4 regions of the Streptomyces sp. CC0208 genome follow, and region 1 is predicted to be linked to each of the others. Evidence: riboswitches for the same ligand, from Rfam matches in the RefSeq annotation. Region 1 holds a riboswitch; each other region holds the start of a gene.

What was found. A riboswitch is a leader RNA that binds a small molecule or an ion and turns the genes downstream of it on or off. The one in region 1 is predicted to bind cyclic di-AMP.
Region 2: linked by a shared signal. The riboswitch ahead of D1369_RS15635 (C40 family peptidase) and the one ahead of D1369_RS21645 (M23 family metallopeptidase) in region 1 are both predicted to bind cyclic di-AMP.
Region 3: linked by a shared signal. The riboswitch ahead of D1369_RS05345 (LysM peptidoglycan-binding domain-containing M23 family metallopeptidase) and the one ahead of D1369_RS21645 (M23 family metallopeptidase) in region 1 are both predicted to bind cyclic di-AMP.
Region 4: linked by a shared signal. The riboswitch ahead of D1369_RS10365 (M23 family metallopeptidase) and the one ahead of D1369_RS21645 (M23 family metallopeptidase) in region 1 are both predicted to bind cyclic di-AMP.

What each region holds. Positions count from the first base shown of each region.
Region 1 covers NZ_CP031969.1:4,710,998-4,718,590, forward strand. Annotated here, with positions in the region: gene D1369_RS21615 (DUF5994 family protein) at 1-647, shown strand, start outside; gene D1369_RS21620 (hypothetical protein) at 658-906, shown strand; gene D1369_RS21625 (dihydrofolate reductase family protein) at 1,042-2,169, opposite strand; gene D1369_RS21630 (MarR family transcriptional regulator) at 2,286-2,795, shown strand; gene ribA (GTP cyclohydrolase II) at 2,917-3,558, shown strand; tRNA gene D1369_RS21640 (tRNA-Met) at 3,681-3,754, shown strand; cyclic di-AMP (ydaO/yuaA leader) riboswitch at 4,072-4,229, shown strand; gene D1369_RS21645 (M23 family metallopeptidase) at 4,241-5,266, shown strand; gene D1369_RS21650 (aldo/keto reductase) at 5,379-6,323, shown strand; gene D1369_RS21655 (PrsW family intramembrane metalloprotease) at 6,340-7,593, opposite strand, start outside.
Region 2 covers NZ_CP031969.1:3,471,596-3,479,188, forward strand. Annotated here, with positions in the region: gene pcrA (DNA helicase PcrA) at 1-1,836, opposite strand, end outside; cyclic di-AMP (ydaO/yuaA leader) riboswitch at 2,377-2,546, shown strand; gene D1369_RS15635 (C40 family peptidase) at 2,555-3,700, shown strand; gene D1369_RS15640 (tellurite resistance/C4-dicarboxylate transporter family protein) at 3,796-4,779, shown strand; gene D1369_RS15645 (hypothetical protein) at 4,757-5,110, opposite strand; gene D1369_RS15650 (C40 family peptidase) at 5,566-6,627, shown strand; gene D1369_RS15655 (response regulator transcription factor) at 6,646-7,371, opposite strand; gene D1369_RS15660 (ATP-binding protein) at 7,368-7,593, opposite strand, start outside.
Region 3 covers NZ_CP031969.1:1,141,628-1,149,220, reverse strand. Annotated here, with positions in the region: gene D1369_RS05355 (tyrosine-protein phosphatase) at 1-336, opposite strand, end outside; gene D1369_RS05350 (alpha-galactosidase) at 545-2,620, shown strand; cyclic di-AMP (ydaO/yuaA leader) riboswitch at 2,925-3,087, shown strand; gene D1369_RS05345 (LysM peptidoglycan-binding domain-containing M23 family metallopeptidase) at 3,092-4,030, shown strand; gene D1369_RS05340 (SGNH/GDSL hydrolase family protein) at 4,357-5,142, shown strand; gene D1369_RS05335 (TetR/AcrR family transcriptional regulator) at 5,234-5,842, opposite strand; gene D1369_RS05330 (Glu/Leu/Phe/Val dehydrogenase dimerization domain-containing protein) at 5,891-7,069, opposite strand; gene D1369_RS05325 (MBL fold metallo-hydrolase) at 7,246-7,593, shown strand, end outside.
Region 4 covers NZ_CP031969.1:2,297,036-2,304,628, forward strand. Annotated here, with positions in the region: gene D1369_RS10345 (bifunctional GNAT family N-acetyltransferase/acetate--CoA ligase family protein) at 1-8, opposite strand, end outside; gene D1369_RS10355 (HPr family phosphocarrier protein) at 195-476, shown strand; gene D1369_RS10360 (GntR family transcriptional regulator) at 602-1,297, opposite strand; gene D1369_RS10365 (M23 family metallopeptidase) at 1,486-2,238, opposite strand; cyclic di-AMP (ydaO/yuaA leader) riboswitch at 2,252-2,409, opposite strand; gene D1369_RS10370 (pitrilysin family protein) at 2,622-4,010, opposite strand; gene D1369_RS10375 (pitrilysin family protein) at 4,007-5,401, opposite strand; gene D1369_RS10380 (DNA topoisomerase IV subunit A) at 5,729-7,593, shown strand, end outside.

The sequences.
Region 1 (7,593 bases):
ACGGTACCGAGGGCACTTCGCACACCGGCTTCCACGCCGGGTCGTTCTCGGCGAGAAATGAAACCCGGGCCGTCGCAGAGACGGCCCGGAGACGGGTCCGCATCATGTCGGCGACCTTGTACCCAGCCCTGCCGCACCTCGAGCCCGTCTCCGCCCCGGCCCCGCGTCTCGCGCTCAAGCCCGACGGATCCGCCCGCGGCCTCCTGGACGGCGCATGGTGGCCCCGGTCCCGGGATCTGCTGCGCGAACTGCCCGCGCTGACCAGCATGGTGGGCCCCTTGTGGGGTCGCATCACCCGCGTCGCGGTCAATCCGGAGCACTGGCCCGTCATCCCCCGCAAGGTTCCCGTGGACGGACACGTCGTCAGGGTCGGCTGGTTCACCCCGGAGATCGACCCGCACAAGCTGCTGCTGCTCTCCTACGGCACCGGGCGCTGGGACCTGCTGGTCATCCCTCCGGAGACCGGGGCGGCGTCGGCGGCCCGGTTGATGGCTGCCGCGTGCGACCTTGACGGCCCGCCCCTGACCGCGAGCGCGCTCATCGCCGCGGACGAGGCCCGGTACGCCGTCACCGACACCTCGCCGGATCCCGGCGAGGCATGGGAGTACGAGGGCGGCGCCTGCGACCGCCTGGTCGTCGGAGTGTGAGGTGGCCATCATGGATGCTTCCCTGACGGCCGGTGCTTTCATCGTCCTCATCGCGGTGGCGGCATACGTGCTCCACCGGCTCAACCTCCAGCACGCCGACAGAATCGCCGTGCACCGGTACGGCGCCGCCCGGCCGGACCCCAGCGGACGCGGCACGCCGCAGCCCCCGACGGGACCGGACCGGCCTGAGGCGCCGACCGTCGGCGAACGACGGGACCACCGCGACGACCGTGCGAGGAGCGGCGGACCGGTCGCGTGAACCGGTACCCGCGCGCACCGATCACGCTGTCCCGCGAGGTCGCCCTGTCCTCCCCCCCCCGCTCCGGGCACGGACCGCCCTCCCGCCTTGTTTTCCGGGTTGTTTTCCGGGGCGGCCTTCGGCTGAGGACCCTCGTCACGCCAGATGGCGGTTAGGGGCCTTCGCCCGCTCCTCGTGCTCGCCCAGCACCACCACGTCCACCCCCGCCGCCGTCAGCGTCCCCGTCCCGTCGGCCCCCGCCACGAAGGTGTCGGGCTCCCGCCACGCGGTCACCACCCGGCGCACCCCCGCGTCCAGGATCAGGCGGGCGCAGGGGGCCGGGCGGGAGGCGCGGTGGGTGCAGGGTTCCAGGCTGGTGTAGACGGTGGCCGTGGCCAGGCGGGGGTCGGCCGGATCGATCTTCGCGAGCGCCGCCTCCTCCGCGTGGACGACCGGGTCGTCGCCCTCCCGGGAGTGGCCGCGCGCCAGCTCCGTGCCGTCGGCCGCCACCACCACCGCGCCCACGCTGAACGCCGTTTGTGAAGGCGGGCACCGTGTCGCCAACTCGCAGGCCAGCGCGAGCCAGTGGTGGTCCGCGCCGGCGGGGACCAGGCCGGTGCCGGGGGCGGTGGGCTCGTAGCGCATCAGGACGACGTCCTCGATACGGCGGGTCTCCACCAGGCGCAGCCGGCCGGACTGGTACGCGCCGGGGCCGAAGAGGCGCGGGGCCTCGGGGCTGCCGACGAAGAGGGGGGCCAGGACGAGCTGCACCTCGTCCGCCAGGCCCTGCTGGAGGAGCTGGGTGTGGATCCGTCCGCCGCCCTCCACCATCAGCCGCTCCACTCCGCGCTCCTCATGCAGATGCTCCAGCAGGCGGCGCCAGTCGAGTTCGGGGCCGAGGGAGACCACGTCGGCCGCCAGGCCCAGCGCGCGGGCCCGCTGCGCGCCCTGGTCCGTCGTGAAGACCAGCTTGTCGCCACCGGTGTGCCAGAAGTTCGCGTCCGGGTCCAGCTCGCCCGAGCCGCTGACCGTGACCTTCAGGGGGTACGGCGGTTTCCCGGCGGCGACCCGGGCCGCGCGGCGCGTCTCGGAGTTCACCAGCAGGCGGGGGTTGTCGGCCCGGATCGTGCCGGCGCCCACGAGGATCGCGTCCACCGAGGCGCGGACCTCGTCCACACGGTCGAAGTCGGCCGGGCCGGACAGGAGGAGGCGGTCGGGGCCGGTGTCGTCGAGGTAGCCGTCGAGGGAGACCGCGGCGGAGAGGAGGACGTAGGGGTGGGGCATCGGGGCGGTCCCTCTCGGAAACGGGTACGGAAGTTTCAGGGGCGGCGAGCTTCAGGGGCGGCGAGCTTCAGGAGTGGCGACTTGGTTCAAGTTTGAAGCAAACCTACACTGGGAGCATGACGACCCGCTGGCTCAGCCCCGACGAGCAGCGAGCCTGGCGCGCCTACATCGCCGCCTCGCTCCTCCTGGAGGACACCATCGACCGGCAGCTCCAGCAGGAGGCCGGCATGCCGCACCTGTACTACTCCATCCTCGCCAACCTCTCCGAGACCTCGGAGCGGCGGCTGCGGATGACCGAGCTCGCCGAGAGGCTGAAGATCACCCGGCCCCGGCTGACGTACGCCGTCGCCCGGCTGGAGAAGGACGGGCTGGTGCGGCGCGAGAGCTGCGAGTCGGACAAGCGCGGCAGCATCGCGGTCCTCACGGACGAGGGTACGGCGGTGCTGGAGCGGACGGCGCCGGGGCACGTCGAGACGGTCCGCACCGCGCTCTTCGACCGGCTCACCCCGGAGCAGGTGGGGCAGCTGGAGGAGATCTTCACCAGCGTCACCGCGGGACTCCAGGGGGAGGACGGGCCCTTCGAGGGGCTCCCGTGGCGCCGGCGGTCGACCCCGCCCTGTTCCTGAGCAACCACGTGTGACGAGCGCCATAAAGCCGTTGCTTCAAATTTAAAGCATGAGGTAGGGTCTCGATCAGTAGAACTGCTTCAAATCTGAAGCAGGCGTGTCCATGGAGCGGAGTACCCGCATGCCCGACCTGCCCGCAGCCACCCAGCGCTCCCGCGTCCGCGTCCCCCTGCGCTTCGGGGACGGCTACCGCGTAGACGCCGAGCTCGTCACCTTCCATGGCCTGGTCGACGGGCAGGAGCACCTCGCCCTCGTTCTCGGCGACCCCGCGCCCGGCACCGTCCCGCTGGTGCGGCTGCACTCCGAGTGCCTCACCGGTGACGTCTTCGGCTCCGCGCGCTGCGACTGCGGCCCGCAGCTTCGCGAGGCGGTCGAGCGCATAGCCGAGCGCGGCGGAGTTCTGCTCTACCTGCGCCAGGAGGGCCGCGGCATCGGCCTCTACAACAAGCTCGACGCGTACGCCCTCCAGGACCAGGGCCTCGACACCTATGCCGCGAACGCCGCGCTGGGCCTGCCCGAGGACGCCCGCGACTACACGGCGGCCGCGCAGATGCTCCAGGCTCTCGGGATCGCCGAGCTCGACCTGCTCTCCAACAACCCCGACAAGGCGGGCCAGTTGCGCGACCTCGGCATCGACGTCGGCAACCGGGTCCCCACCGGCGTCTTCACCACCGCCCACAACGTCCGCTACCTGCGCGCGAAGGTCCTGCAGACCCAGCACACGCTGCCGCTGGGCGAGTTGAGCGAAGTCGGCGTCGGCTGAGCGCGGCGCTTCCGGTGACGGCGAGGGTCGAGGCCGGTCACTGAGCTCCGCCGGGGCTCACTCCTCCGGGACAACCCTGGCGCGAACCACCTCGCGGATGACGTATGCTGGTCACACAACGACGCGGGGTGGAGCAGCTCGGTAGCTCGCTGGGCTCATAACCCAGAGGTCGCAGGTTCAAATCCTGTCCCCGCTACTCAAGGCTCAAGGCTCAGGGCCGGAGTCCAGTTCACTGGACTCCGGCCCTGAGTGTTTTCCCCAGCCGGAAGCCACCCGGCGGCCTTCGTGACGCGGCGTGAGTGGTTGACCGCCCTCCGCATTACAACTGACATACCGTCAATGCCTGTGTGTCGCCTGAGGTGGAGTCAACTCGCCCGTTTTTCGCCGTTCATGGGCCGTAAGTCCTCCGGGATTTCGTTAATGATCAAGAGGAACAGCTTGGAATCGGGTACCCGGGTCTATTAACGTTCGATAACGCAGCGCGGTCGTCCCAGCCGTCACAAGAGACGGCTCCGTGCTCACGCGCCGAATTCCGCAAGGGAACCGGGGAACCACCAACTTGGGGTGAATCGCTCGTACTCCGCCGTGGCAGCACGGCGGGTTTACGCGCGTAGGAGACCTTCCTGCTCCGAACCCGTCAGCTAACCCGGTAGGCGAGAAGGAAGGAAAGGAGCGCGCCCACGTGGCGTCCAACCCGCCTGCCCCCGAGGCGCCGTACGTACCCAGCGACACCCTCGTGTACGGCGGTTACCGCGCCGACGACGAGGCCCCGCTCGGCGAGTGGAACCCGACCGCGGACTCCCTCGCCCCCGTACGAGGCCGGCATCGCGTCGCCAAGCAGCGTGGCGGAGGATTCGCCCGTAGCTCCACCGTTCTGGGCGTCGGTGTCATAGCCGCCGTCAGCGCGGGCGGGATGGCCAGCGCCAACACCGGCAAGCCGCCGGTCTCCATCTCCATGCCCGACCTGGGCTCCGTGAGTTCGCTCATCTCGAACGACACCGACTCCGCCGCGGACGACACGAGCGCCTTCAGCAGCGTCGGCGCCACCACCGCCGACACCGCCAAGGGCACCTCGGACGCCGGTGAGGCGCTGCGCTCGCGCATCCTGGCCCAGGCCGAGGTGCAGCAGGGCCAGCTCGACACCAAGGCCGCCCAGGCCGTCGCGGCCGCCGCCGAGAAGGAGGCCGACGAGGCCGCCGCCAAGGCGGAGAAGGAGGCCCAGGAGAAGGCCACCGCCGCGAAGAAGAAGGCGGAGGAGGCAGCCGCGAAGAAGGCCGAGGCCGCGCGCCTGGCCGAGCTCGCCAAGCAGTACACGCTGCCGACCTCGTCGTACACCATTACGGGGACCTTCGGTCAGGCCGGTTCGCTGTGGTCCTCCGGCTACCACACGGGCCTCGACTTCGCCGCCCCCACGGGCACGCTCATCAAGGCGATCCACAGCGGCACCATCACCCAGGCCGGCTGGGCCGGCGCCTACGGCTACCGCACGATCCTCACCCTCGACGACGGCACCGAGCTGTGGTTCTGCCACCAGTCCTCGATCAGCGTCAGCGTCGGCCAGAAGGTCGGCACCGGTGACGTCATCGGCCGCGTGGGCGCCACCGGCAACGTGACCGGCGCGCACCTGCACCTGGAGGTCCACCCGGGCGGCTCGGCCGACGGGATCGACCCGATGTCGTGGCTGCGCGGCAAGGGGCTCACTCCCTGAGACGCTCCCTGAGGTTCCCGCCGGTGCGCCGGAGCGACTGATTCCGCTTGTTTACGAGGACTTTGCGGCGGTAGCGGAAGACCGGCGCCCGGCACGGGCGTTGACGTACGACATGACTTCTCTTCGCAAGCTCGGCTCCTCCGACCTCGAGGTCTTCCCGCTCACCCTCGGCGGCAACGTCTTCGGCTGGACCGCCGACGAGGCCACGTCCTTCGCCGTCCTCGACGCGTACACCGCGGCCGGCGGCAACTTCGTCGACACGGCCGACTCGTACTCGTCGTGGGCCGAAGGAAACTCCGGCGGCGAGTCCGAGACGGTCATCGGCAAGTGGCTGGCGGCCCGCGGCAACCGCGACGACGTCGTCATCGCCACGAAGGTCAGCCAGCACCCGCAGTTCCCGGGCCTGTCGGGGGCGAACATCAAGGCCGCCGCCGACGCCTCCCTGAAGCGCCTGGGCACCGACCGCATCGACCTGTACTACACCCACTTCGACAAGACCGAGGTGCCGGTCGAGGAGATCATCGGCGCGCTGGACGAGCTGGTGAAGGCGGGCAAGGTGCGGGCGATCGGCGCCTCCAACATCTCCGCCGCGCGGCTCTCGGAGTCCCTCGCCTTCTCCGACCGCGAGGGCCTGGCGCGCTATGTCGCCCTCCAGCCCCACTACAACCTGGTCTCCCGCGACACCTACGAGGGCGAGCTGGAGTCGGTGGCCGCCCGCGCGGGCCTGTCAGCCGTCCCGTACTACGCCCTCGCCTCCGGGTTCCTCACCGGCAAGTACCGCCCGGGCGCGACGGTCGCCAGTCCGCGGGCCGCGGGCGCCGGAAAGCACCTGGACACCGAACGCGGCCGGAAGGTCCTCGCCGCCCTGGACGACATCGCCGAGGCCCACACGGTCCCGGTCGCCACGGTCGCCCTCGCCTGGCTCGCCGCCCAGCCCACGGTCGCGGCCCCGATCGCCTCCGCCCGCACGGTGGAACAGCTGCCGGCGCTCCTCGGGGTGGCGGACCTGACCCTGACGGAGGAGGAGCTGGCCCGCCTGACGGAGGCGTCGGCCTGACCCTCCGCCGCACGGTCTACGTGCGGTACGGGTTGTAGGCGGGGTACGGCACCGTCGGGTGGACCGGGTGGACCGGGTGGATGGGGTGCGTCGGCTGGGCCGGGTGAGCCGGGTGAGCCGGGTGGGCCGGGTATCCGTACACGCCGTACACCGGCCAGGGCGGTGCGGCCACCGGTACCGGCGGTGCTGTCATCCGCGCCGCGTGGTCCAGCGCCGGGCGGGCCACCTCGCGGCGCCGCCACAGCTCGTGCAGCAGCTCCCGCTCCCGTACGACGAAGTCCGCGTTCGCCCGCCCGAGCCGGCCCCGACGTCGTAGGAACGCCAAGGACGTCGCGTACGCCTCGTACTGCGAGACCGCCCGAGCCGCGGCCCGCCCGCCGAACTGCCGCCGCGCGTAGTCCCTCGCCACCCGCCGCGCCCGCATCGAGCCCAGCGCGTACGGCTCGGTCGGCGTCAGCCACCCGGCGACGGCGTATGCAGGCAGCTCCTCGCGCACGGTCCTGAGCTCCCGCTGCCGTGTCCAGATGACCAGCCAGGTCAGCAGCGCGAACGCCGGCACCATGAACATCGCGTACACCGCGAAGAACCCGTACTGCCCGAAGGTCGACGAGCCGTTCCACGTCGCGTGCATGCCCATGGCGAGCAACAGCCCGGACAGCGGGACCAGAACCCGCCGAACGTGCTGGCGTTCCGCCGACAGCGCGGAGATGCCGAAGCCGATGCCGGTGAGGACCGTGAACAGGGGATGCGCGAACGGTGACATCACCACGCGCACGAAGAAGGTCGCGGCGGTGACGGAGGCGATGCCGCCGTCGCCGTTGAGCTGGTCGGTGCCGAAGGCGGTGCCGAGGTAGAGGATGTTCTCGGTGAAGGCGAAACCGGTGGCGGTGACCCCCGCTATCACCACGCCGTCGACGATCCCGGTGAAGTCCCGTCTGCGGAACAGGAAGACGAGCAGAACGGCGGCGGCCTTGGCCGACTCCTCGACGATCGGCGCTATCACGGTCGCGCCGAGGGTGTCCGCGCTGGAGGGGTCGGCGGTCGCCGTCGCTATCCACTTCGTCGCGAAGCTGTTGGCGATGATCGCTATCAGGGCGGCCGCGCAGGCGCCCCAGGCGAAGGCGAACAGCAGATTGCGCCAGGGCCCGGGTTCGACCCGGTCGAGCCAGCGGAACGCGGCTATGAGCAGCGGTACGGGCAGGACGGCGAGCCCGAGTCCGACCAGGAACCCCTGGGTGCCGGTCTGCTGGCGGACCAGGGCGAGGATGAC
Region 2 (7,593 bases), 1.2 Mb from region 1:
GAGCGAGCCGGTCTCCTCACCCTCGCCGGACTCCTGCTCGAACTCCAGGGCCACGGCGGCGAGTTCCTGGAGGTTCTCGATGCGGGTCTCGTCCTGCGGGTCGGTGGAGGCCTGCAACTCGGCGAGATAGCCGGTGCGTTCGAGGACGGCTTCCAGGACGGTCGCCGGGCCCGCGCCGGACTCCACGATCGTACGGAGCTCCTCCATCAGGACGTTGAACCGCTTCACGGCGTTGGTGGAGCGCGCGGCCATGCCGTACGCCTCGTCGACGCGCTTGAGCGCCTGCGGGAAGCTGATCTTCTCGCGCTGGGACAGGGCGTCGATCATCGCCTCGGCACGGTCGCCGATACCGCGCTTGGGGACGTTGAGGATCCGGCGCAGCGGCACGGAGTCCTCCGGGTTGGCGAGGACGCGCAGGTAGGCCAGGACGTCCCGGACCTCCTTGCGCTCGTAGAAGCGGACGCCGCCGACGACCTTGTAGGGCAGGCCGACGCGGATGAAGACCTCTTCGAAGACACGGGACTGGGCGTTGGTGCGGTAGAAGACGGCGACATCGCCGGCCTTCGCATCGCCCGCGTCCGTGAGGCGGTCAATTTCGTCGGCGACGAACTGCGCCTCGTCGTGCTCGGTGTCGGCGACATAGCCGGTGATGCGCGCGCCCGCGCCCGCGTTGGTCCACAGGTTCTTGGGGCGGCGGGACTCGTTGCGCTCGATGACGGCGTTGGCGGCGGTGAGGATCGTCTGGGTGGAGCGGTAGTTCTGCTCCAGGAGGATCGTCGTCGCGTTGGGGTAGTCCTCCTCGAACTGGAGGATGTTGCGGATGGTCGCGCCGCGGAAGGCGTAGATCGACTGGTCGGCGTCACCCACGACACAGAGCTCGGCGGGCGGCAGGTCGTGCTCGCTCGGCGGTACGTCCACAGGGTGCTCGGAGGTCCCGACCAGCTCCCTGACCAGGGCGTACTGCGCGTGGTTGGTGTCCTGGTACTCGTCGACCAGGACATGCCTGAAGCGGCGGCGGTAGTGCTCGGAGACATCGGGGAACGCCCGGAGCAGGTTGACCGTCGTCATGATCAGGTCGTCGAAGTCGAGGGCGTTCGCCTCGCGCAGGCGCGACTGGTACATGGCGTAGGCCTGGGCGAGGGTCTTCTCGAAGCCGTCCGTGGCCTGGGCGGCGAAGTCCTCCTCGTCGATCAGCTCGTTCTTCAGGTTGCTGATCTTGGCGCTGAAGGACTTCGGCGGGTACCGCTTGGGGTCGAGGTCCAGGTCGCGGCAGACCAGGGCCATGAGGCGCTTGGAGTCGGCGGCGTCGTAGATCGAGAAGGAGGAGGTGAACCCGAGCTTCTTCGACTCCCGCCTGAGGATCCGCACACACGCGCTGTGGAAGGTCATCACCCACATCGCGTTCGCGCGCGGGCCGACGAGCTGCTCGACGCGCTCCTTCATCTCGCCCGCGGCCTTGTTGGTGAAGGTGATCGCGAGGATCTGGCCCGGGTGGACATTGCGCTCGCCGAGGAGGTGGGCGATGCGGTGGGTGAGCACCCGGGTCTTGCCGGAGCCGGCACCGGCCACGATGAGCAGCGGGGTGCCGGAGTGCACGACGGCCGCGCGCTGGTTCTCGTTCAGCCCCTCCAGGAGGGCGGCCGGGTCCACCACCGGGCGCGGGGCACCGTCGCGGTAGTAGGAGTCCCGCTCCGGGGGCACGTCGAACTTGCCGCCGAACAGGTCGTCCGGAACCTGCTCCGGTACGTGCTCGTCCTCGGGCGGCGGCGGTTCTTCCCCGTGGGCCCGAGGGGCCTGGAGGTCCGCCAGGAAGCTGTCGTCAAAGAGGCTGCTCATCGCTCTCCGAGTCTAGGGTGCCCCACTGACAGACCGCCGCCGCCCTGAGAACATCCACCGGTATCAGCAGCCGATGATCTTCCGGACCTGCCCTCCGGCGCCCCCGACCGCTGTCCGCGACCGACCGGACCGAGACGCGGGTACGGCCGCCGCACGGCCGCCGCACGGCCACCGCACGGCCACCGCAGGGACACCGACGGCGACGCCCGCCGGGAACGGCACCCGCAGGTGCCTGCGCTCGTCGCGCGAGACCTTGGTCACCCCGGCTCGCGTCGGGCCCGAACACCGCGGCGGCGGATCAGGCGGGCGCCGGCCTGCCTCCAACGGCACGGCCGTCCCGCTCCGCCTCACCCTCGCCCCCGGAGGAAACAGGCCCGAATCAGCGCAGATCGCCCCGGGTTGGTCACGCGGGGCGACGCCCGGGACGAAGGTCACGAAAATGTATCGGGCATATCGCACATCAACCTTCACACGGGCCACACCAGTTGGCTACCGTTCCGGACAGGCCGTACGACCCCCACCGGCGAACCCCGCCGGGCCGCACGGCCTCCGCCGAGTCCGCAGCGCCGCCGCGCGCCCGGAGCCGGGGACCCACCGAACCCGGGGTGAATCGGCCGACTCCCGCGCACGGGAGCGCCGTAGGGCAAACCTTCCGAAGCACCTCGCCCGAACCCGACAGCTAACCCGGTAGGCGGAGTACGGGAAGGAGTCGCCTCCCTTGGCGTCGCACCGCAAGTCGCGTCCCGTCGGTACGCGCGCAGCAGGCATACGGACCCCGGCCCTCGCGACGGCCGCCCTCACCTCCGTGGCCCTGCTGTCCCAGTCGGCGAACGCCGCGCCGGCCGATGACAAGCCGAGTCTCGAAGAGGTCGAGAAGAAGGTCGACGACCTCTACCGCCAGGCCGAGTCGGCGACCGACACCTACAACGCCGCCAAGGAGAGGACCACCAAGCAGCGCAAGCAGGTGGACACGCTCCTCGAGGACGTCGCCAGGCGCACCCAGACGCTCAACGAGGCACGGGAGGAACTCGGTTCCTTCGCCGCGGCCCAGTACCGCACCGGCGCCGCCGCGCCCGGCACGGCGACCTTCCTGCTCGCCGACACCCCGCAGGACTACTTCGACCAGACCCAGCTGATGGGCCGCTTGACGAGCCGCCAGAAGGGCGCCGTCGACGACTACGTCTCCGAGCAGTCCGCGACGATGAAGAAGCGCGAGGAGGCCTCCCAGAGCCTTCAGGCGCTCACCGAGACGCAGAGCGACCTGAAGACCGCCAAGGCGACCGTCCAGAAGAAGCTCGCCGACGCGCGCGAGCTGCTGTCGGAGCTGACCGCCCAGGAGAAGGCACGGCTCGCGGCGATCGAGCGGCGCAAGCAGCAGGAGGCGGACCGCAAGGCGGCGCAGCTGGCGCAGCAGCAGGCGGCAGCGGAGAAGGCCGCACAAGGAGCCGCGCAGGAGGCCACCGCCCCGCAGGAGAGCACGCCGACGGCGCCCGACTCCTCGTACGCCACCAAAGCAGCCAAGGCCCTCGCGTTCGCCCGCGCGCAGGTCGGCAAGCCGTACGTCTGGGGCGCCACCGGCCCCGGCTCCTACGACTGCTCAGGGCTCACCCAGGCCGCCTGGAAGGCCGCCGGGGTCGACCTCCCCCGTGTCACCTACGACCAGGTCAACGCCGGCACCACGGTCGCCCTGGCCGACGCACAGCCCGGTGACCTGGTCTTCTTCTACGACGACATCAGCCACGTGGGCCTCTACATCGGCAACGGCATGATGATCCACGCCCCCAAGCCGGGCGCGTACGTCCGCGAGGAGTCGATCTACTACGACGGCGAGTCGGGGATCCACAGCGTGGTCCGCCCGGCCTGAGGCGCCGTCCCGCGGAGCCCGCACTCGCGTGCATTTCCCCGCACGCGCGTGCGCGCCCCGCTCGCACGGCGCGGGGAGCTTCCTAGCATCGACCCATGCCCGGTACCTCCCCCCACTCCCCCCTGCGCGCCTGGTGGACGCGGCGCCCGCCCGAAGCCGGGGCCGCGGTGATGGCGACCGGCATCGTGTCGGTGGGGCTCCATCTGACCGGCCACGAGACGCTGTCGCGCATCGCCCTGGTGCTCGGTTGCGTGGCCTGGCTGGGGCTGGCCGCCGAGTTCGCCGCAGGACTGCTGAGGGAGCGCGCGCGCTGGGCCGCGGAGGCCAGGTCACCGGGCGGCCTGACGGCCGTGGCGGCGACCACCGTGCTCGGCACCCGTTTCTCCATGCTTGGCCGGCAGACCCTCGCCGAGACGCTGCTGGCGCTGTCCGCGCTGCTGTGGCCGGTGCTGACGGTGCTCGTCGTGAGGCACTGGAAGCGGAGGCTGCCCGGCGGGGTGTTCCTGTGCTGTGTGGCCGCCCAGGGTCTCGCGGTCCTGTGCGCCACGCTCGCCGCGGCGGAGTCGGCGGCCTGGCTCGCGCACACGGCGCTCGTGTTGTTCTGGCTCGGCCTGGTCCTCTACGGCGTCGCGCTCCACCTCTTCGATCTGCGCCAGGTGCTGGTCGGACCGGGCGACCAGTGGATCGCGGGCGGCGCGCTCGCCATCTCGGCGCTCGCCGGCTCGGGACTCCTCGCCGCCGACAGCGCGCGCCTGTACCTGTGGAACGACGACGACCACGGCGTCCTGCGCGCGGTGACCGTCGCCCTGCTGGTGCTCGCCCTGGCCTGGTACGCCGTCCTGCTCGTCGCCGAGTGCGTACGGCCGCGACCGCGCTACGACGTGCGCCGCTGGGCCACCGTGTTCCCCATGGGGATGACGGCGGTCGCGACCCTGTCGGTCTCCGCCGCCGCGGACGTGCCGTGGCTCCGGACCCCGGGCGAGGTACTGCTGTGGATCTCGGTGGCGGCCTGGTCGGCCGTCGCCGCGGGGGCGGTCGGCTCCGCCCTCGCCGCCGTCAGGTCCACAGCACCGCGATGAAGACGTTGGCCGTGGTCAGCGCGCCGACCAGGCCGAACAGGCGCTTGTCCACCGTTTCGTCGTCCCGCTTCACATAGACGAGGTCGAGGATCACGATCAGCAGGGCCAGCTTCACGCCGATCTTGATGTTGTTGACGTGCTGGTCGTCGGCCTGGTTGAGGCCGACCAGGATCACCCCGGTGACCAGCATGGTGGCGGCTCCGTGCAGCATCGCGGGGACGAACCGGGCGGTGCCCCGGCCCATCGCCTTCATCTGGGTGAGGAAGCCGCCGAGCAGCGAGGCGATGCCGACGATGTGCAGGCCGACGAAGAGATGGATGAGTACGTCCATGAGGCCGGAGCCTATGCCGGGCCCTGAGGGCCACGCGCACCGGCCCCTGGGGCAGATCTTGCATATATGCGGCCCATAGCACTCCCCACCCTCCACGGGTCCCGGAATCGCGACTTCGGTCAGCGCCCCGCGCGAAGTCGACGGCGGCACCCCGGCAGCACGGTCACCTTCGGTCACCCGGCGGTCCCCTGACGGCAGTTCCGCACAACCCGTCACCTCCCGGACACGGTCAGGTTTAGCGTCCTCCACCAGGTGACCGGCTCCCCACCGCCGCCCGGGCCAGGGGCGGCAGTCGGCCACCACCGCCGAGAAGGTCCGGCGGCGGCCCGCTCCCCCTGTGCAGGCCGTCGCCGGACGCGCACACCGCCCCGGGCGGTCGTACGGCCGCTCCCCTCTGGCGTTCGTACGTCCCGAGCCCCGGAGCGGGCGAACGTACGAAAGGACGTGCAGTCCACGTGGCAGCGCACCGCAAGCCCCGCAGGCGCTCGGCCGGCGGCCATACGGTCCGTACGGCAGCGACGATCGCCCTCGCGGGGGCCGCGACCGCGACGGGCTTCGACGGGATCGGACACGCCGAGCCGCAGCTCACCCCGGCCCAGGTCGAGGCGAAGGTGGACCAGCTGTACCAGGAGGCCGAGGCGGCCACCGAGAAGTACAACGGCGCGAAGGAGAAGGCCGAGGCGGCCGAACACCGGCTGGACAGCCTGCGGGACGAGGCGGCCCGCCGGACGGAACAGCTCAACGAGGCGCGGGACGCGCTGGGTTCGATCGCCGCGGCACAGTACCGCGGCGGCGGCCTCGACCCCGCGATGCAGCTCGCCCTGACCGACGACCCCGACCGGTACCTGGACAGCGCCGAGTTCGTCGAACGGGCCGGTACCCGCCAGGCCGCCTCCGTGGCGAACGTACGCCGGCAGCTGCGGGAGATCGAGCAGCTGCGCGGGGCCGCGCACATCGAGCTGACCTCGCTGAAGTCGCGCCAGGCGGAACTGAAGCGGCACAAGAAGACGATCACCGGCAAACTGGGAGCGGCCCGCCGGCTGATGTCCCAGCTGCCGGCCGGGGAACGGGCGGTGCTCGCCGACGACGGGGCTCGCGCCTCACGGGCCACGACGAGCGTCCGCGAGGAGCTGGCGACCCCGGGCGCGGCCACTACGGAGGCCCCCGACTCCCGTGCCGCGGCGGCCGTCTCCTACGCCTACGCCAAGCTCGGCAGCCCCTACGTCTGGGGCGCCACCGGCCCGGACGCCTTCGACTGCTCGGGCCTCATCCAGGCCGCCTACCGCTCCGCGGGCATCTCCCTGCCCCGCACCACCTACGCCCAGATCGACGCCGGCCGGCGGGTCTCCCGCTCCGAACTCCTCCCCGGAGACCTGGTGTTCTTCTACTCGGGCATCAGCCACGTCGGGCTCTACATCGGCAACGGGCAGATGATCCACGCCCCGAACCCGTCGGCTCCGGTGCGGGTGGCGCCGATCGACCAGATGCCGTTCGCCGGCGCCACGCGCGTGGTGTGAGCCCGAGCGGTACCCGCGTCAGACCAGCCGACGAGCCGTCGCCCACCGGGTCAGCTCATGACGGTTCGACAGCTGCAACTTCCGCAGCACCGCCGAGACATGGGACTCGACCGTCTTCACCGAGATGAACAGCTGCTTGGCGATCTCCTTGTAGGCGTAACCGCGCGCGATGAGCCTCAGCACCTCGCGCTCGCGCTGGGTGAGACGGTCGAGGTCCTCGTCGACGGGCGGGGCGTCGGTGGAGGCGAAGGCGTCCAGGACGAAGCCGGCCAGGCGCGGCGAGAACACGGCGTCGCCCTCCTGGACGCGGAAGACGGAGTCGACGAGGTCCGTGCCGGTGATCGTCTTCGTCACATAGCCGCGCGCACCGCCCCGGATCACTCCGATGACGTCCTCGGCCGCGTCCGAGACGGACAGGGCGAGGAAGCGGACGGGCTGCTCGGCGTCGGCCATCAGCGGGGCGCACCGGCGCAGCACCTCGACCCCGCCGCCGCCCGGGAGATGGACGTCGAGGAGGACGACCTCGGGACGGGTCGCGGTGATGACGGTGACGGCCTGGTCGACGTCCGCGGCCTCCCCGACGACCTCGACACCGGTCTCCTCGGTCCGGCCGATCTCGGCCTGGACGCCCGTACGGAACATGCGGTGGTCGTCGACGAGGACCACGCGCACGTGCCGCTCTCCCGCGCCGCCGGCCGGTGTCGGCTCCACGGGTTCGGTGTTCGCCTCGGTGGGGTCGCTCATGACGTCTTCTCCGCCCTCTCCATCTCCAGCTCGACCTCCGTGCCGCCGCCCGGCACCGCACGCAGCCGGGCCGTGCCGCCATGGCGCTCCATGCGGCCGATGATCGATTCTCTGACACCCATCCGGTCGGCGGGTATCGAGTCGAGGTCGAAGCCGGGGCCGCGGTCCCGCACGGACACGAAGACCTTCCTGCCCTCGACTTCGGCGTAGACCTGTACGGCC
Region 3 (7,593 bases), 3.6 Mb from region 1:
GCGCAGCTGCTCGATGTCGCCGTCGCGGACCATCTTCCAGAACCAGGTGCCCTCGGCGGGGTCGCTCAGCGGCAGGTTCACATTGGTGACGCCCGGCAGGTCGACGTCGGGGCCCTCCAGCTTCTGGTCCGCCGCGTTGCGGAAGTCGAAGATCGTGTGCAGGCCGAGCGAGGCCAGGAAGGCCGCGTCCTCCGCGGTCGCGTGCGCGAGGTGACCGCTGCGGAACAGCATTCCGTACCGCACCCGCCGTCCGTCCGCCGTCGGCAGTCCGCCCACGTCACGGAAGTTGCGGACACCTGCCAGTTCGGGTTCGGTCGACGGGATCTGCTGCGTCACGGGGGCTCCTCCCAGCCGGGCCCCGTCAGCGCGGCTCGTCGACGGGGCACGCTCTCGACGATACGACATGGGTTCCTGGGGCAATGAGTTGTCCACAGGGCCTGGCAATGACTTGTCCACAGCCGTTGCGACCAGCACGGTTGGCCCCTGATGATGTTGGGGCCTGAGTGCACCTGTTGGCACCTGTTCGGATCTGTGAGGAAGCACCATGCTGGAGATCGCCGAGAACGGCCGTACGTGGATTCTGTCCGGGCCGGCCAGCAGTTACGCCCTGCACCTCACCGCCGAGGACGAGCTGCTGCACCTGCACTGGGGTCCGAGGATCGCCCTGGCCGACGCCGAGGCCCTCGCCGTACGTCCGCTGCCCGAGTACTGGCCCTTCGAGTCCCCGCTCGACGGCCGCGAGGAGTACCCCGTCGAGGGCGGTCCCCGCTTCACCCGCCCCGCCCTGTCCGTGCGCACCGAGGTGCGGCGCGGCACCGAGTGGAGCTTCGAGGCGTACGACACCGAGGGCGACGAACTGCGGCTGCGGTTCCGCGACGACGGGCTGACCATCACGCTGCACTACCGGATGCGCGATGACATCCTGGAGCGCTGGGTGACCCTGGACAACCAGGGGCAGGACCCGGTCGAGCTGCTGCGCGCCGACTCCGCCACCTGGACCCTGCCCGACCGCGAGGACGGCTGGCGGCTGTCCCAGCTGCACGGCCGCTGGGCCGCCGAGTCCCTGCTCACCCGGACCCCGCTCACCTACGGCGAGAAGGTCATCGGCAGCCGCCGCGGCCACACCGGCCACCAGCACCTGCCGTGGGTGGCGCTCGACACCGACGCCACCGAGGAGCGGGGCGAGGTCTACGGTGTCGCCCTCGGCTGGTCGGGGTCCTGGCGGATCGCCGTGGCCCAGCTGCCCGACGCGCGCGTGCAGATCACCGGCGGCGCCGGCTACGACGACTCGGGACTGCTGCGGCTGGCGGCCGGGGAGTCCTTCACGACCCCTGTCTTCGCCGGCCTCTGGAGCGACGGCGGCTTCGGCGCCGCGAGCCGTGCCTGGCACGCCTACCAGCGGGCGTACGTCATCCCGGACGCGGACCAGGACCGGCCTGTGCTGTTCAACTCCTGGGAGGCCACGAACTTCGACATCTCCGAGGAGCAGCAGCGCACCCTCGCCCGGCGGGCCGCGGCGATGGGCGTCGAGCTGTTCGTGGTCGACGACGGCTGGTTCGGTGCCCGCACCAGCGACCGGGCCGGACTCGGTGACTGGGCGCCCAACCCCGACCGCTTCCCCTCCGGCCTCAAGCCGCTCGGCGACTACGTGCGCGAGCTCGGCATGCAGTTCGGCATCTGGGTCGAGCCGGAGATGATCAACCCGGACAGCGAGCTGTACCGCGCCCACCCGGACTGGGTGCAGTACCAAGCGGGACGGAAGCGGACGGAGTTCCGCAATCAGCTCATACTCAACCTCGCGCGCGAGGACGTCCAGGAGTACCTGTGGGAGCAGCTCGACACCCTGCTCTCCTCGGCCCCGATCGACTATGTGAAGTGGGACTTCAACCGCTGCTTCACGGACGCGGGCTGGCCCGGCGAGCCCTATCCGCAGCGACTGTGGGTCGACCATGTGCGCGGCTTCTACGCCCTGTTGGACCGGTTGCGGGAAGCTCACCCGGGCGTGGCCTTCGAGTCCTGCTCGGGGGGCGGGGGCCGGATCGACCTCGGGGTGCTGAGCCGCACCGACCAGGTGTGGACCTCGGACAACACCGACCCGCTCGACCGGCTTGCCATCCAGGACGGCTTCAGCCAGATCCATCCCGCGCGCGTGATGGCCGCCTGGGTCACCGACAGTCCCAACACCCAGCTCAACGGCCGGGTGAGCTCGCTGCGGTTCCGGTTCGTGAGCGCGATGGCCGGGGTGCTCGGAGTAGGCGGGGACCTGGCGGAGTGGACCGAGGAGGAGCTCGCCGAAGCCGGTCGCTGGGTGAAGCTCTACAAGGAGATCAGGCCCCTGGTGCAGCATGGCGACCTCTACCGGCTGCGGCCTCCGCGGGGCGGACTGAGCGCGGTGCAGTACGTCCGCGGGGGCGAGACTGTCGTCCTCGCCTGGCTTCAGGCGCAGAAGTACGGCGAGCCCGTCCCCTCGCTGCGGCTGCGCGGGCTCGACCCGACAGCATCGTACGAATGCCCCGAAACGGGCGAAGTTCACCGAGGGGTCATATTGCTGCATCACGGACTTCGTACCGGTTTGCGCGGCGACCTCGATGCGACGGTTATCCGACTGCGTCGCATCTAGGGCTTCTGCCCGAATTGGCGGCTTCCTTCCAACTCCTTCCGGGATGGGGGTTCCTGTGAATTCGTGACGTGAGGAGCGTCATAACCGTGACGGTGTGTCGCCCGTCATGTTCACGTAATTCACAGGTTTACCAAGGGGGTTTGGGTGGGAGAAGGGTGTCCGATTCACGCAGGGTGACCGGTAATTCGCATAGGGGATCAAGAGAAACGCTTACCCGGGCAACCTCTCACTTGTCCCTTTGCGTCTTGCTCGTTTACGTTCGCCACCGATCCGGTCGGACGCCCAATCCTGCCGCCGAACGGATTCCCCACACCCACTGACCCGTGTACGGCAGGAGCGGGGGACCCACAGGTAGAACTGCCTGTTCCGGTCTCCGGAACAGGCTTGGGGTTTAGTCGCGTCTCGGCGCGGCCGGGCATCTCCAGCCCGCACCCGACAGCTCACCTCGCAGGCGCCGGAGAGGAATTCGTCATGCCCGCGAAGGGTAAGCACCGCCGCCCGAAGTCCCAGCGCTTCGCCCGCTCGATCGCCGTCGCCGGAACCGGGGGAGCCGCTCTCGCTCTCCCGCTCATGGGGGCCACCGGCGCACACGCCGCCACCTCGCAGTCCGTGTCGGAAAAGGCCGTTCAGTCGATTCCCGTCACGCAGAAGGCCGTTGAGAAGTCCGCCGAAAAGGCGGCCGCTAAGAAACACGCGGCAAAGACCTCGACCGTGCGCATCTATTCGGTGCGGGCCGGTGACTATCTCTCGAAGATCGCCGACGAACAGAACGTGAGCGGTGGCTGGAAGAGGCTCTACGCCGACAACCGCCAGGCCATTGGCGACGACCCGTCGTTGATCCACCCGGGTCTGAAGCTCTCGATCGGCAAGAAGGCCAAGGCGGCCACGACGAAGAGCGGGTCCTCCTCGTCGTCCGCGGCGAAGACCGAGAAGGCCGAGCCGAAGAAGTCGGCCTCGAAGGCTACGACTGCCACCCAGAGCTCCACCGCCAGCAGCTCCAGCGGCTTCACCCTCCCGGTCGACGGCGCCACCATCGGCACCGGCTACCGCGTCGCGGGCAGCATGTGGTCCAGCGGCTACCACACCGGCGTCGACTTCGTCGTCCCGACCGGCACCTCGCTCAAGGCCGTCGGCGCGGGCACGGTCGTCTCCGCGGGCTGGGGTGGCGCCTACGGCAACCAGGTCGTCATCAAGCTGGCCGACGGCTACTACGCGCAGTACGCGCACCTGTCCCAGCTCTCCGTCTCGGCCGGCCAGACCGTGACCGCGGGCCAGCAGATCGGCCTCTCCGGCGCGACCGGCAATGTGACCGGCCCGCACCTGCACTTCGAGATCCGCACCACGCCGGACTACGGCTCCGACGTGGACCCGGTCGCCTACCTCCGTTCGAAGGGCGTCGCCGTCGGCTGACGACCCCCCCTGTGCCACCGAAGGCCGGACCCCGATCCCCGGGTCCGGCCTTCGGTGTTTCCTCATGGTCATTTCGTGGCGGCCCTGTGGCGGGCGCGCACGCCGCTACGTCGGACAATCCGGTGTGCGGCCCCTGATCCACGACTTCGAGGTGTGGCGGTCGCAGCGTCAACACTCCTGATGAAAGGGCTATTCCTGGTTTGGCCAACACTTTAGGAGTGGCTTATCTCACCGACCGTCAAGCCCTTCCTACGGTCGCGTAGGTCACATTCGAAGGTGAATCATGAACTGCTGTGGCAGACGATTCGAAGAATGACAGCAGCTCAGTGATCGGGTCGTACGTGGCGGTGGGGGACAGCTTCACCGAGGGCGTCGGCGACCCCGGGCCCGACGGGGCATTCGTCGGCTGGGCCGACCGGTTCGCGGTACTTCTCGCGGACCGGCGGCCCGAGGGCGACTTCAGGTACAGCAATCTCGCCGTACGCGGGAAGCTGCTCGACCAGATCGTCGAGGACCAGCTTCCGCAGGCCGTCGAACTGGCACCGGACCTGGTGTCGTTCTGCGCCGGCGGCAACGACATCATCCGGCCCGGCACCGACCCCGACGAGGTCGCCGAACGCTTCGAGCGGGCCATCGCCCGGCTCACCCAGGCGTGCGGCACGGTCATGGTGACGACCGGCTTCGACACCCGTGGTGTGCCCGTGCTCAAGCATCTGCGCGGCAAGATCGCCACGTACAACGGACATGTGCGGGCCGTCGCCGACCGGTACGGATGCCCGGTGCTCGATCTGTGGTCCCTGAAGACCATCCAAGACCGGCGGGCCTGGGACAGTGACCGGCTGCACCTGTCTCCCGAGGGCCACACGCGTGTGGCCCTCCGTGCAGGACAGGTGCTGGGACTGGAGGTGCCGGCGGACCCGGACCAGCCCTGGCCGCCGCTTCCCCCTCGCGGGCCGCTGGACGTGCGGCGGGACGACGTGCACTGGGCGCGTGAGTTCCTGGTGCCGTGGATCGGACGCCGGCTGCGGGGGGAGTCCTCCGGGGACCATGTGACCGCCAAGGGTGTGCTGTCGCCGGACGACATCAAGACGCGGATCGCCACCGTGGCTTGAGCCGGAGGCGGTCCTGGGGCCGGTCGGGGTGGGTTTCGCCGGCGTCCGCGGTCGGGTCGTCCACCTGGGCGGCCCCGCTCGTGAGCCGCCGCTAGGCGGGACTCGTGCCCTCCAGCCCGAGTTCCCGCGCCAGGGCCTCGTCCACCCACTCCTGGGCCCGCGACCTGGCCACCGCGCCCGCGTAGGACGTCAGTTGGACCGCCAGGCCGTCCAGAAGGGCGGTGAGGCGCAGCGCGGTGGCCTCCGGCTCCGGGCAGCGGAACTCGCCCGCGGCCACGCCCTCCGCGATCACCTCGGTGAGCGCCGCCTTCCAGCGTCTGTCGAGGTCGCGGGTGACCTCCTGGAGGGCCGGTTCGCGCAGGGCCACCGCCCAGCCCTCGATCCACAGCCGCCAGCCCTTGGCCTGGCCCGTCGGGGCGTACCAGCGCACGGCCGACCGGAGCCTGCGCAGGGCGCTGGTGCGACGGCCGAGGAGTTTGCGCAGCCGGGCCAGGTCCTCCTCGGCGGCGTAGGTGAACGCGGCGGCGACCAGCTTCTCCTTCGTGGAGAAGTGATACAGCACCAGGGCGTTGCTCACCCCGAGCGCCGAGGCCACGTCGGCGATCCTGACGGCCGCCACGCCCCGCGCCTCGATCTGCTCGATGGCGGCCCGCAGCAGTTCCTCGCGCCGCTCGGCCACTGTCAACCGCACTCTCGCCACGGGCTCACCCTAATCCGTCCCCCGTGGGGCACCGCGCGACGGGCCAGGTCAGCGGTACTGGCCGAACCGCTCCGCGATCACCGGCAGCCGGTCGGCGACCAGCGCGTGCGCGGCGGCGCGCGGCGAGGTGCCGTCCGCCTCCGCGCGCGCCAGCAACTGCTCGACCAGGGCGCGCATGGAACGTCGTATGTGCGTGAAGGCCCCGTCCGCGTCCGAGCCGATGTCGCCGAAGAGGGTCCACCACCACCAGGCGTTCGTCCCGGAGTTGACCACGACGTCCGGCAGTACGGTCACCCCGCGCGCAGCCAGCAGCGCCTCCGCCGCGGGCAGGACCGGCATGTTGGCCGCCTCGACGATCCAACGGGCCCGGATCCGCTCCTGGTTGCCGGTGTCGATCGCGTACGAGACCGCCGCGGGCACGAGTACCTCCGCGTCGAGCGACAGCCAGGCCTCGCCGGGCAGTTCGCGGTCGGCGCGGCGCAGGGCCGAGCGGTCCACGGTGCCGTGGGCGTCCCGGGCGGTCAGCAGCGCCTCGACGTCCAGCCCCGCAGGGTTGAAGATCGTGCCCTTGATGTCGGCGACGGCCACGACCGTGAGCCCCGCGCGCGTGAGGAAGCGGGCGGTGGCCCCGCCCATGGTGCCAAGGCCCTGCACGGCCACGCGCGTGCCCGGGTACGGCACCCGGGCCGCGTCCAGAGCCGTGAGCGCCGACTCGGCCACCCCGCAGCCGCCCGCCAGCTCGTCGAGCCCGATGCCGTCCACCTCCACGGCGAACGCGTCCGCGAGCCGGCGCCGGGCCGCGGACTCGTCGTCGAGCAGCGGATAGACCGCCTGGATCGAGGAGACCAGGCCGGCCTCCGCGGCCGCCCGGTCCACCAGGTCCTGGCTGAGACCAAGGTCCTCGCCGGTCGTCCAGCAGCTCTCGACGTACGGCCGCACGGCACGCAGGTAGCGCACGAGCAGGCCGTACGCCTCCGGGTCCCGGGGGTCGCAGTCGATGCCGCCCTTGGCCCCGCCCAGCGGGACGTACCGCGCCGCGGGGTCGTAGTGCAGGGCCTCCTTCATGGTCATGCCGCGGGCCAGCCCGGCGACCTCGTCCAGCGTGCAGCCCGGGCGCATCCGCAGACCGCCGCTGGCGACACCCCGCACCAACCGGTCGACGACCAGGAAGCCCTGGCGGCCGGTGACGTGGTCGGTCCAGGTGAGCGACAACAAGGGGGTGGTCACGCGGGCTCCGGGGTGGGCGGACGGCTACTGAACGAGGAGTCAGTATTGGTATCCGGGTACGCCGTGTCAACGTGATCCGCTGCCACGGCGTCCTTCTCCGTGTAACCGGGCAGACCCCGGCGCTGTCAGAGGGGCGGACCATAATGGGTGCCTCAGCGACTCCCCATGGAGGTACCGTGACCGGCTTCCGTCCCTTGAGCTCCGGGCTCCGCGCGCTGCAGCCCGCGGCCTTCGGCGCGGACCCGAGCGGTGAGCGCATGGCGCGCATCCGCAGATCCCCCCACTTCGCGAACGGTGTCTTCCAGAACCCCGGCGGTACGGCCCGGACCCGTCCCGACGGTTCGGCGATCGACCTCGCCAAGGCCTTCTTCGACAGCGACGGCCGCCTGCAGCGGGCTCCCGAAGGCCGGATCCCGGTACATCCCACGACGCTCGCCGACCTCTCCAAGCCCCCTGTCACCGGTCTGCGGCTGACCTGGATGGGCCACTCCAGCGTGCTCGCCGAGATCGACGGGCGGCGGGTG
Region 4 (7,593 bases), 2.4 Mb from region 1:
CTCTGCATGGGCCCCAGCGTACGGCTCGCGTACGACAACGGCGCGAGGCAGTCTGTGGAGAACGCGCGAGGACGGACGTCGGACCGAGGCCGCGGTCCGACGATCGCCCCGGAGGGACTTCGGGTCCTCTCCGGAGACACTTCACGTGTGGGAAACTGGTCTAGACAACCTTGAGAACCGAAGGGCAGCATCACATGGCTGAGCGCCGCGTCAACGTCGGCTGGGCCGAGGGCCTCCACGCCCGCCCCGCTTCCATCTTCGTCCGGGCCGCCACGGCCGCAGGTATCCCGGTGACGATCGCCAAGGCCGACGGCAACCCCGTCAACGCGGCCTCCATGCTGGCCGTTCTCGGCCTGGGCGCCCAGGGCGGCGAGGAGATCGTCCTCGCCTCCGACGCCGAGGGCGCGGACGCGGCCCTCGACCGGCTCGCGAAGCTGGTCGCCGAGGGACTCGAGGAGCTTCCCGAGACCGTCTGATTTCGGGTCTCCCGAAAAGCACCGAGGGGCTCGTCCGAATTATCGGGCGGGCCCTTCGCTTTCCCTTTTGCGGGCAGCAGAAATACTCCCCCGCGAATTACTCTTCTTTGTATACGGCGCCCGTGTTAATGCCGCACACCCGTCACGTTTACAGGATGTTGCGAGGTCCTCACACGGTCCGCGCGCTCCGGCCCGGAGGTGAACCGCAGCCGGTGCACCACACCCGAGCGCTCGGTGTGCAGTGCCGTGATCGCCCGCGCTCGCTCGGCGTCCCCGCGTGCCACCGCGTCCACGATGGCGCCGTGCTCCGCCCAGGACTCCACCGGGTTGGCGGGTGCGTCCACGACGTACATCCAGGCGATCTTGTGCCGCAGCTGGGTCAGCATCGAGGTCAGCGCGGGGCTGCCGGAGGCCTGCGCGAGCGTCTCGTGGAACCAGCCCCCCAGGGAGCGCAGATCGTCGCTGTTGCCCCGCCTGGCCCGCTCCTGGCCCAGCCTGACCAGGCCGCGCAGCACCTTCAGGTGGGCCTCGGTGCGCCGCTGGGCGGCCCGGGTGGCGCCGAGCGGTTCGAGGAGCATGCGCATCTCCAGGAGGTCGGCGCCCTCCTGCTCGGTCGGTTCCGCCACGCACGCGCCCGCGTGCCGCCGCGTCACCACGAAGCCCTCGGCCTCCAGGGTGCGCAGGGCCTCGCGGACGGGGACGCGGGAGACGCCGTAGCGACGGGCGAGCAGTTCCTCGGTGAGCCGGCTCCCGCGCTCGTGGACACCGGCGACGATGTCGTCCCGGATCGCCGTGCATACCGAGTGCGCCGGAATACGCATGTCCGACCTCCGTCTTAATCCCCGTGAAACGTCGCCGATTGACGTGTGTTCAGTGACTCTATTGCAATGAGCGGGAATTTCCGACGGCGGACCGGAATCCAGGGATATTTTTTGGACAACGGGGCGCTGGAAACGACGAAACCCCGGCTCGGGGAGCCGGGGTCTCGCGGAGTGTGCGCGACGGGTCGTCAGACGTTCACGCCGTGCGACCGCAGGTAGGAGACGGGGTCGATGTCCGAGCCGTACTCCGGGCTGGTGCGCGCCTCGAAGTGCAGGTGCGGTCCGGTGACGTTGCCGGTCGCGCCGGAGAGGCCGATCTGCTGGCCGGGGGTGACCGACTGGCCGACCGAGACGCCGATGGACGACAGGTGGCCGTACTGGGTGTACGTGCCGTCGGCCATCCTGATCACGATCTGGTTCCCGTACGACCCGCCCCAGCCCGTCTCCACGACGGTGCCGCGGCCGACCGCGTGCACGGAGGTGCCGCTGGCGGCGTGGAAGTCGACACCGGTGTGGCTGCCGGAGGACCACAGCGAGCCGCCGGTCTTGTAGCCGGTGGAGACGTAGGAGCCGGAGATCGGGGCGACGAAGGCGTTGAGACGCTTGCGCTCGGCCTCACGGGCGGCGCGCTCCTTGGCCTCGCGTATCTCCTTGGCACGCGCCTCGGCCTTCCGCTTGGCCTCCGCCGCCGCCTTCTTCTGTGCGGCGGCCTGGGCCTGGGCCTCGGCCTGGGCGCCGAGCTGGTCCGCGAGGGAGTCGCCGACGGTGACGACGGGCATGAGACCGGTCTGCTCGACGGAGTTGTCGGCGGCGAGCGCGGGGGCGGCGACGACGCCGATGACGCCGGTGGTGGCAAGGGCCGCGACGCCTGCGGCGCGGGCGGTCGTGCGCTTCATGCGGCTGGGACGACGGTGCTTCCCGGTGGCGCAGGTGAACGCCATGTGGTGGCTGATCCTTTCCTTCCTTCTCGCCTACCGGGTTAGCTGACGGGTTCGGAGCAGGAAGGTCTCCTACGGACCCCCTCGCGGTGCGCGGGCGTCCGATTCACCCCAGGGACGGTGGGTCCCCGGCTCCCCTGGCTCGCGCCTACGGGGACTCGGCGATGACTGTCCGGTGCCGCGGGCGCGGCGCAGTGCCTGACGGACAGCCCAGAGGACGCTAAGCGGGCCTGCTTTCAATCCCCAAACCGATCAGGGTGTTTGTAGCGCATCCCACAGGGCAGACAGGCAACCTCCTGCCCAATTCGGACATCTAAGTGAGTTGGGTGTCGAAGGGGCCCTGGTGACGCTCGCGTCACCAGGGCCCCTTCGAGGCCTGGTTGCCTCTACTCGGCCGTCACGACCTTGACTTCGCCGATGCCGAGGGCTTCGACGGGCTCCTTGATGGCGGCCGCGTCGCCGACCAGGATCGTCACCAGCCGGTCCACCGGGAAGGCGTTCACGACGGCGGCGGTGGCCTCGACGGTGCCGGTCGCGGCGAGCTGCTGGTAAAGCGTCGCCTGGTAGTCGTCGGGCAGGTGCTGCTCGACCTGGTCGGCCAGCGTGCTCGCGACGGCCGCGGCCGTCTCGTACTTGAGCGGTGCCACACCGACGAGGTTCTGTACGGCGACATCGCGCTCCGCGTCGGTGAGACCGCTCTCGGCGAGCGTGCGCAGCACCTTCCACAGGTCGTCCAGGGCGGGACCGGTGTTCGGGGTGTCGACCGAGCCGCTGATGGCGAGCATCGCGGCGCCCGAGCCGTCCGGGGCGGACCTGAGGACCTGGCCGAACGACCGTACGCCGTAGGTGTAGCCCTTCTCCTCGCGCAGGACGCGGTCCAGGCGGGAGGTGAGGGTGCCGCCGAGGCAGTACGTGCCGAGCACCTGCGCGGGCCACACGCGTGCGTGCCGGTCCGCTCCGATACGGCCGATCAGCAGCTGCGTCTGGACGGCGCCGGGGCGGTCCACGATGACGACCCGGCCGGTGTCGTCGGCGGTCACCGGCGGCACGGGGCGCGGCTCGCCCGTGGAGCCGGTCCAGGAGCCGAGGGTGTCGGCGAGCAGCGCGTCCAGGTCGATGCCGGTGAGGTCACCGACGACCACGGCGGTCGCGGTGGCGGGCCGCACGTGCTTCTCGTAGAAGGCGCGCACGGCCGCGGAGTCGATGTTCTCGACGGTCTCCTCGGTCCCCTGGCGCGGGCGCGACATGCGCGAGTCCGCCGGGAAGAGTTCCCTGGAGAGCTCCTTGGCCGCGCGGCGGGACGGGTTGGCCAGCTCGTGCGGGATCTCGTCGAGGCGGTTGCGGACGAGCCGCTCCACCTCGCTGTCCGCGAACGCGGGCGCCCTGAGCGCGTCGGCCAGCAGACCGAGCGCCTTGGCCAGGCGGGAGGCGGGCACTTCGAGGCTCAGACGGACGCCCGGGTGGTCGGCGTGCGCGTCCAGGGTGGCGCCGCAGCGCTCCAGCTCGGCGGCGAAGTCCTCGGCGGAGTGCTTGTCGGTGCCCTCGGAGAACGCGCGCGCCATGATCGTGGCGACACCGTCCAGGCCGGCCGGCTCGGCGTCCAACGGCGCGTCCAGGAGCACCTCGACGGCGACGACCTGCTGGCCGGGGCGGTGGCAGCGCAGGAGGGTGAGGCCGTTGTCGAGCGTCCCGCGCTCGGGGGCGGGGAAGGCCCAGACCTTGGGCTCGCCCGCCTGCGGCTGCGGGTGGAATTCCATCGTGGCGAGCTCGGTCACTTGGCCGCCTCCTCGTTCTCGTCGCTGGCTTCTACGGTCGCCGCGGCCTGCGGGTCCTCGGCGGCCTCCTCGGCGCTGTCGGCGATCTCGGCCGGGGCGGTGGGCTCGTAGACGAGCACCGCGCGGTTGTCGGGGCGCAGTTTGGCCTTGGCGACCTCCTGGACCTCCTCGGCGCTCACCTCCAGGACGCGCTGTACGGCGGTCAGGGCGAGCTGGGGGTCGCCGAACAGGACGGCGTACCGGCACAGTTCGTCGGCGCGGCCGGCGACGGTGCCGAGCCGGTCCAGCCACTCGCGCTCCAACTGAGCCTGGGCGCGCTCCATCTCCTCGGCCGTGGGGCCCTCCTCGGCGAACCGCGCGAGCTCCTCGTCGATGGCGGCCTCGATGACCGGCACCTCGACGTCCCCTGAGGTCTTCACGTCGAGCCAGCCCAGGGAGGGCGCACCGGCCAGGCGCAGCAGGCCGAAGCCGGCCGCGACGGCGGTACGGTCGCGCCGTACGAGCCGGTTGTAGAGGCGGGAGGACTCACCGCCGCCGAGGACGGTGAGGGCCAGGTCGGCCGCGTCCGCCTCGCGGCTGCCGTCGTGCGGCAGCCGGTAGGCGGCCATCAACGCGCGCGCGGGGACCTCCTCCTCGACGACCTCGCGCAGCTGCTCGCCGATGATCTCGGGCAGGGAGCCGTCGCGGGGCGCGGGCTTGCCGTCGTGCGAGGGGATGGAGCCGAAGTACTTCTCGATCCAGGCGAGCGTCTGCTCCGGGTCGATGTCACCGACGACCGACAGGACGGCGTTGTTGGGCGCGTAGTACGTGCGGAAGAACGCGCGCGCGTCCTCCAGGGTGGCCGCGTCCAGGTCGGCCATCGAACCGATCGGGGTGTGGTGGTAGGGGTGGCCCTCCGGGTAGGCGAGCGCGGTCAGTTTCTCGAACGCGGTGCCGTAGGGGACGTTGTCGTAGCGCTGCCTGCGCTCGTTCTTGACGACGTCGCGCTGGTTCTCCATCGACTCGTCGTCGAGGGCGGCCAGCAGCGAGCCCATGCGGTCGGCCTCCAGCCAGAGGGCGAGCTCCAGCTGATGGGTCGGCATGGTCTCGAAGTAGTTGGTGCGCTCGAAGCTGGTGGTGCCGTTGAGCGAGCCGCCCGCGCCCTGGACGAGCTCGAAGTGCCCGTTGCCCTTGACCTGTCCGGAGCCCTGGAACATCAAGTGCTCGAAAAGGTGAGCCAGGCCGGTACGCCCCTTGACCTCGTGGCGCGAGCCGACGTCGTACCAGAGGCACACCGCCGCGACCGGGGTCAGGTGGTCCTCGGAGAGCACCACGCGCAGCCCGTTGGCCAGGCGGTGCTCGGTCGCTGTCAGGCCCCCGGTGCCTGCCTGGTCTGTGGCCGTGTGACCCATGGGCATGTACGTCCCTTCGATCGCGGTCGCGGTCGTCAAAACCGCGCTTTTCCTGCCGGTCCTGCCACTGTATGCAAGCGTGCGGACCCTCGGCGAAGTTCCCGGAGCACGTACGCCCACAGCGGATCGCGTAGCCTGCGGGCAACCGTGAGGGAGGCGCTGTGCGGTCGCCGGCCCGGGCGGCCCGGCCGGGCCCCGGCCCGGACTGTCAGTGCCGCGGTCCACAATGGTCCGCGTCAGATCCCGTTCACGCTTCAGCAAGAGTGAGCCAAAGGGCCGAAGTGAGCGACCCGTAGGCGAGCGACCAGAAAAGAGGAGCCGGCAGCGATGGCCCGCCGCAGCACGAAGACCCCGCCGCCCGACGACTCGTACGAGGAGCGGATCCTCGACATCGACGTCGTGGACGAGATGAAGGGCTCGTACCTCGAGTACGCGTACTCGGTCATCTACTCCCGCGCGCTCCCCGACGCCCGCGACGGCCTCAAGCCGGTGCACCGACGCATCGTCTACCAGATGAACGAGATGGGCCTGCGCCCCGACCGCGGCTATGTGAAGTGCGCCCGCGTGGTCGGCGAGGTCATGGGTAAGTTGCACCCGCACGGCGACGCGTCGATCTACGACGCCCTGGTGCGCATGGCCCAGCCCTTCTCGATGAGCGTCCCGCTGGTCGACGGCCACGGCAACTTCGGCTCGCTGGGCAACGACGACCCGCCGGCCGCCATGCGGTACACCGAGTGCCGCGCCGCCGAGGCCGCGAGCCTGATGACGGAGTCCATCGACGAGGACACGGTCGACTTCGCGCCCAACTACGACGGCCAGGAGCAGGAGCCGGGCGCGCTGCCCGCCGCCTTCCCGAACCTCCTGGTGAACGGCGCCTCCGGCATCGCGGTCGGCATGGCCACCAACATGGCGCCGCACAACCTCACCGAGGTCATCGCGGCCGCCCGGCACCTGATCCGCTACCCGAACGCGGATCTGGACGCCCTGATGAAGCACATCCCGGGCCCCGACCTGCCCACCGGCGGCCGGATCGTCGGTCTCTCCGGCATCCGGGACGCCTACGAGACGGGCCGCGGCACCTTCAAGATCCGCGCGACGGTCTCGGTGGAGACGGTGACGGCCCGCCGCAAGGGCCTGGTCGTCACCGAGCTGCCCTTCACGGTCGGCCCGGAGAAGGTGATCGCCAAGATCAAGGACCTGGTCAACGCGAAGAAGCTCCAGGGCATCGCCGACGTCAAGGACCTCACCGACCGCGCGCACGGCCTGCGCCTGGTCATCGAGATCAAGAACGGCTTCGTACCCGAGGCCGTCCTGGAGCAGCTCTACAAGCTGACGCCGATGGAGGAGTCCTTCGGCGTCAACAACGTGGCGCTGGTGGACGGACAGCCGCTCACGCTGGGCCTCAAGGAGCTTCTGGAGGTCTACCTCGACCACCGCTTCGAGGTGGTGCGCCGCCGCAGCGAGTTCCGGCGCACCAAGCGACGCGACCGGCTGCACCTGGTCGAGGGCCTGCTCACCGCCCTGGTCGACATCGACGAGGTCATCCGGATCATCCGCTCCAGCGACAACTCCGCGCAGGCGAAGGAGCGCCTGATCGAGCGCTTCTCGCTGAGCGAGATCCAGACGCAGTACATCCTGGACACGCCCCTGCGTCGCCTGACCAGGTTCGACCGCATCGAGCTGGAGTCCGAGCAGGACCGGCTCAACGCGGAGATCGCGGAGCTGACCCGGATCCTGGAGTCGGACGCCGAGCTGCGCAAGCTGGTCTCCGCCGAACTGGCCGCGGTCGCCAAGAAGTACGGCACCGAGCGGCGCACGGTCCTGCTGGAGGCCGGCGCGACGGCCCCCGTGGCCGCCGTACCGCTGCAGGTGGCCGACGACCCGTGCCGGGTGCTGCTGTCCTCGACGGGTCTGCTGGCCCGTACGGCGAACGGTGAGCCGTTCCCGGAGGAGGCCGGCGGAAAGCGCGCCAAGCACGACGTGATCGTCTCGGCGGTACCGGCCACCGCGCGGGGCGAGATCGGCGCGGTGACGTCGTCCGGCCGTCTTCTCCGCCTGAACGTCATCGACCTGCCGCAGCTCCCGGAGTCGGCCGCGAACCTCGCGGGCGGCGCCCCGCTGTCGGAGTTCCTCTCCCTGGAGGACGGCGAGACGCTGATCTGCCTCACCACCCTGGACGAGTCCTCGCCCGG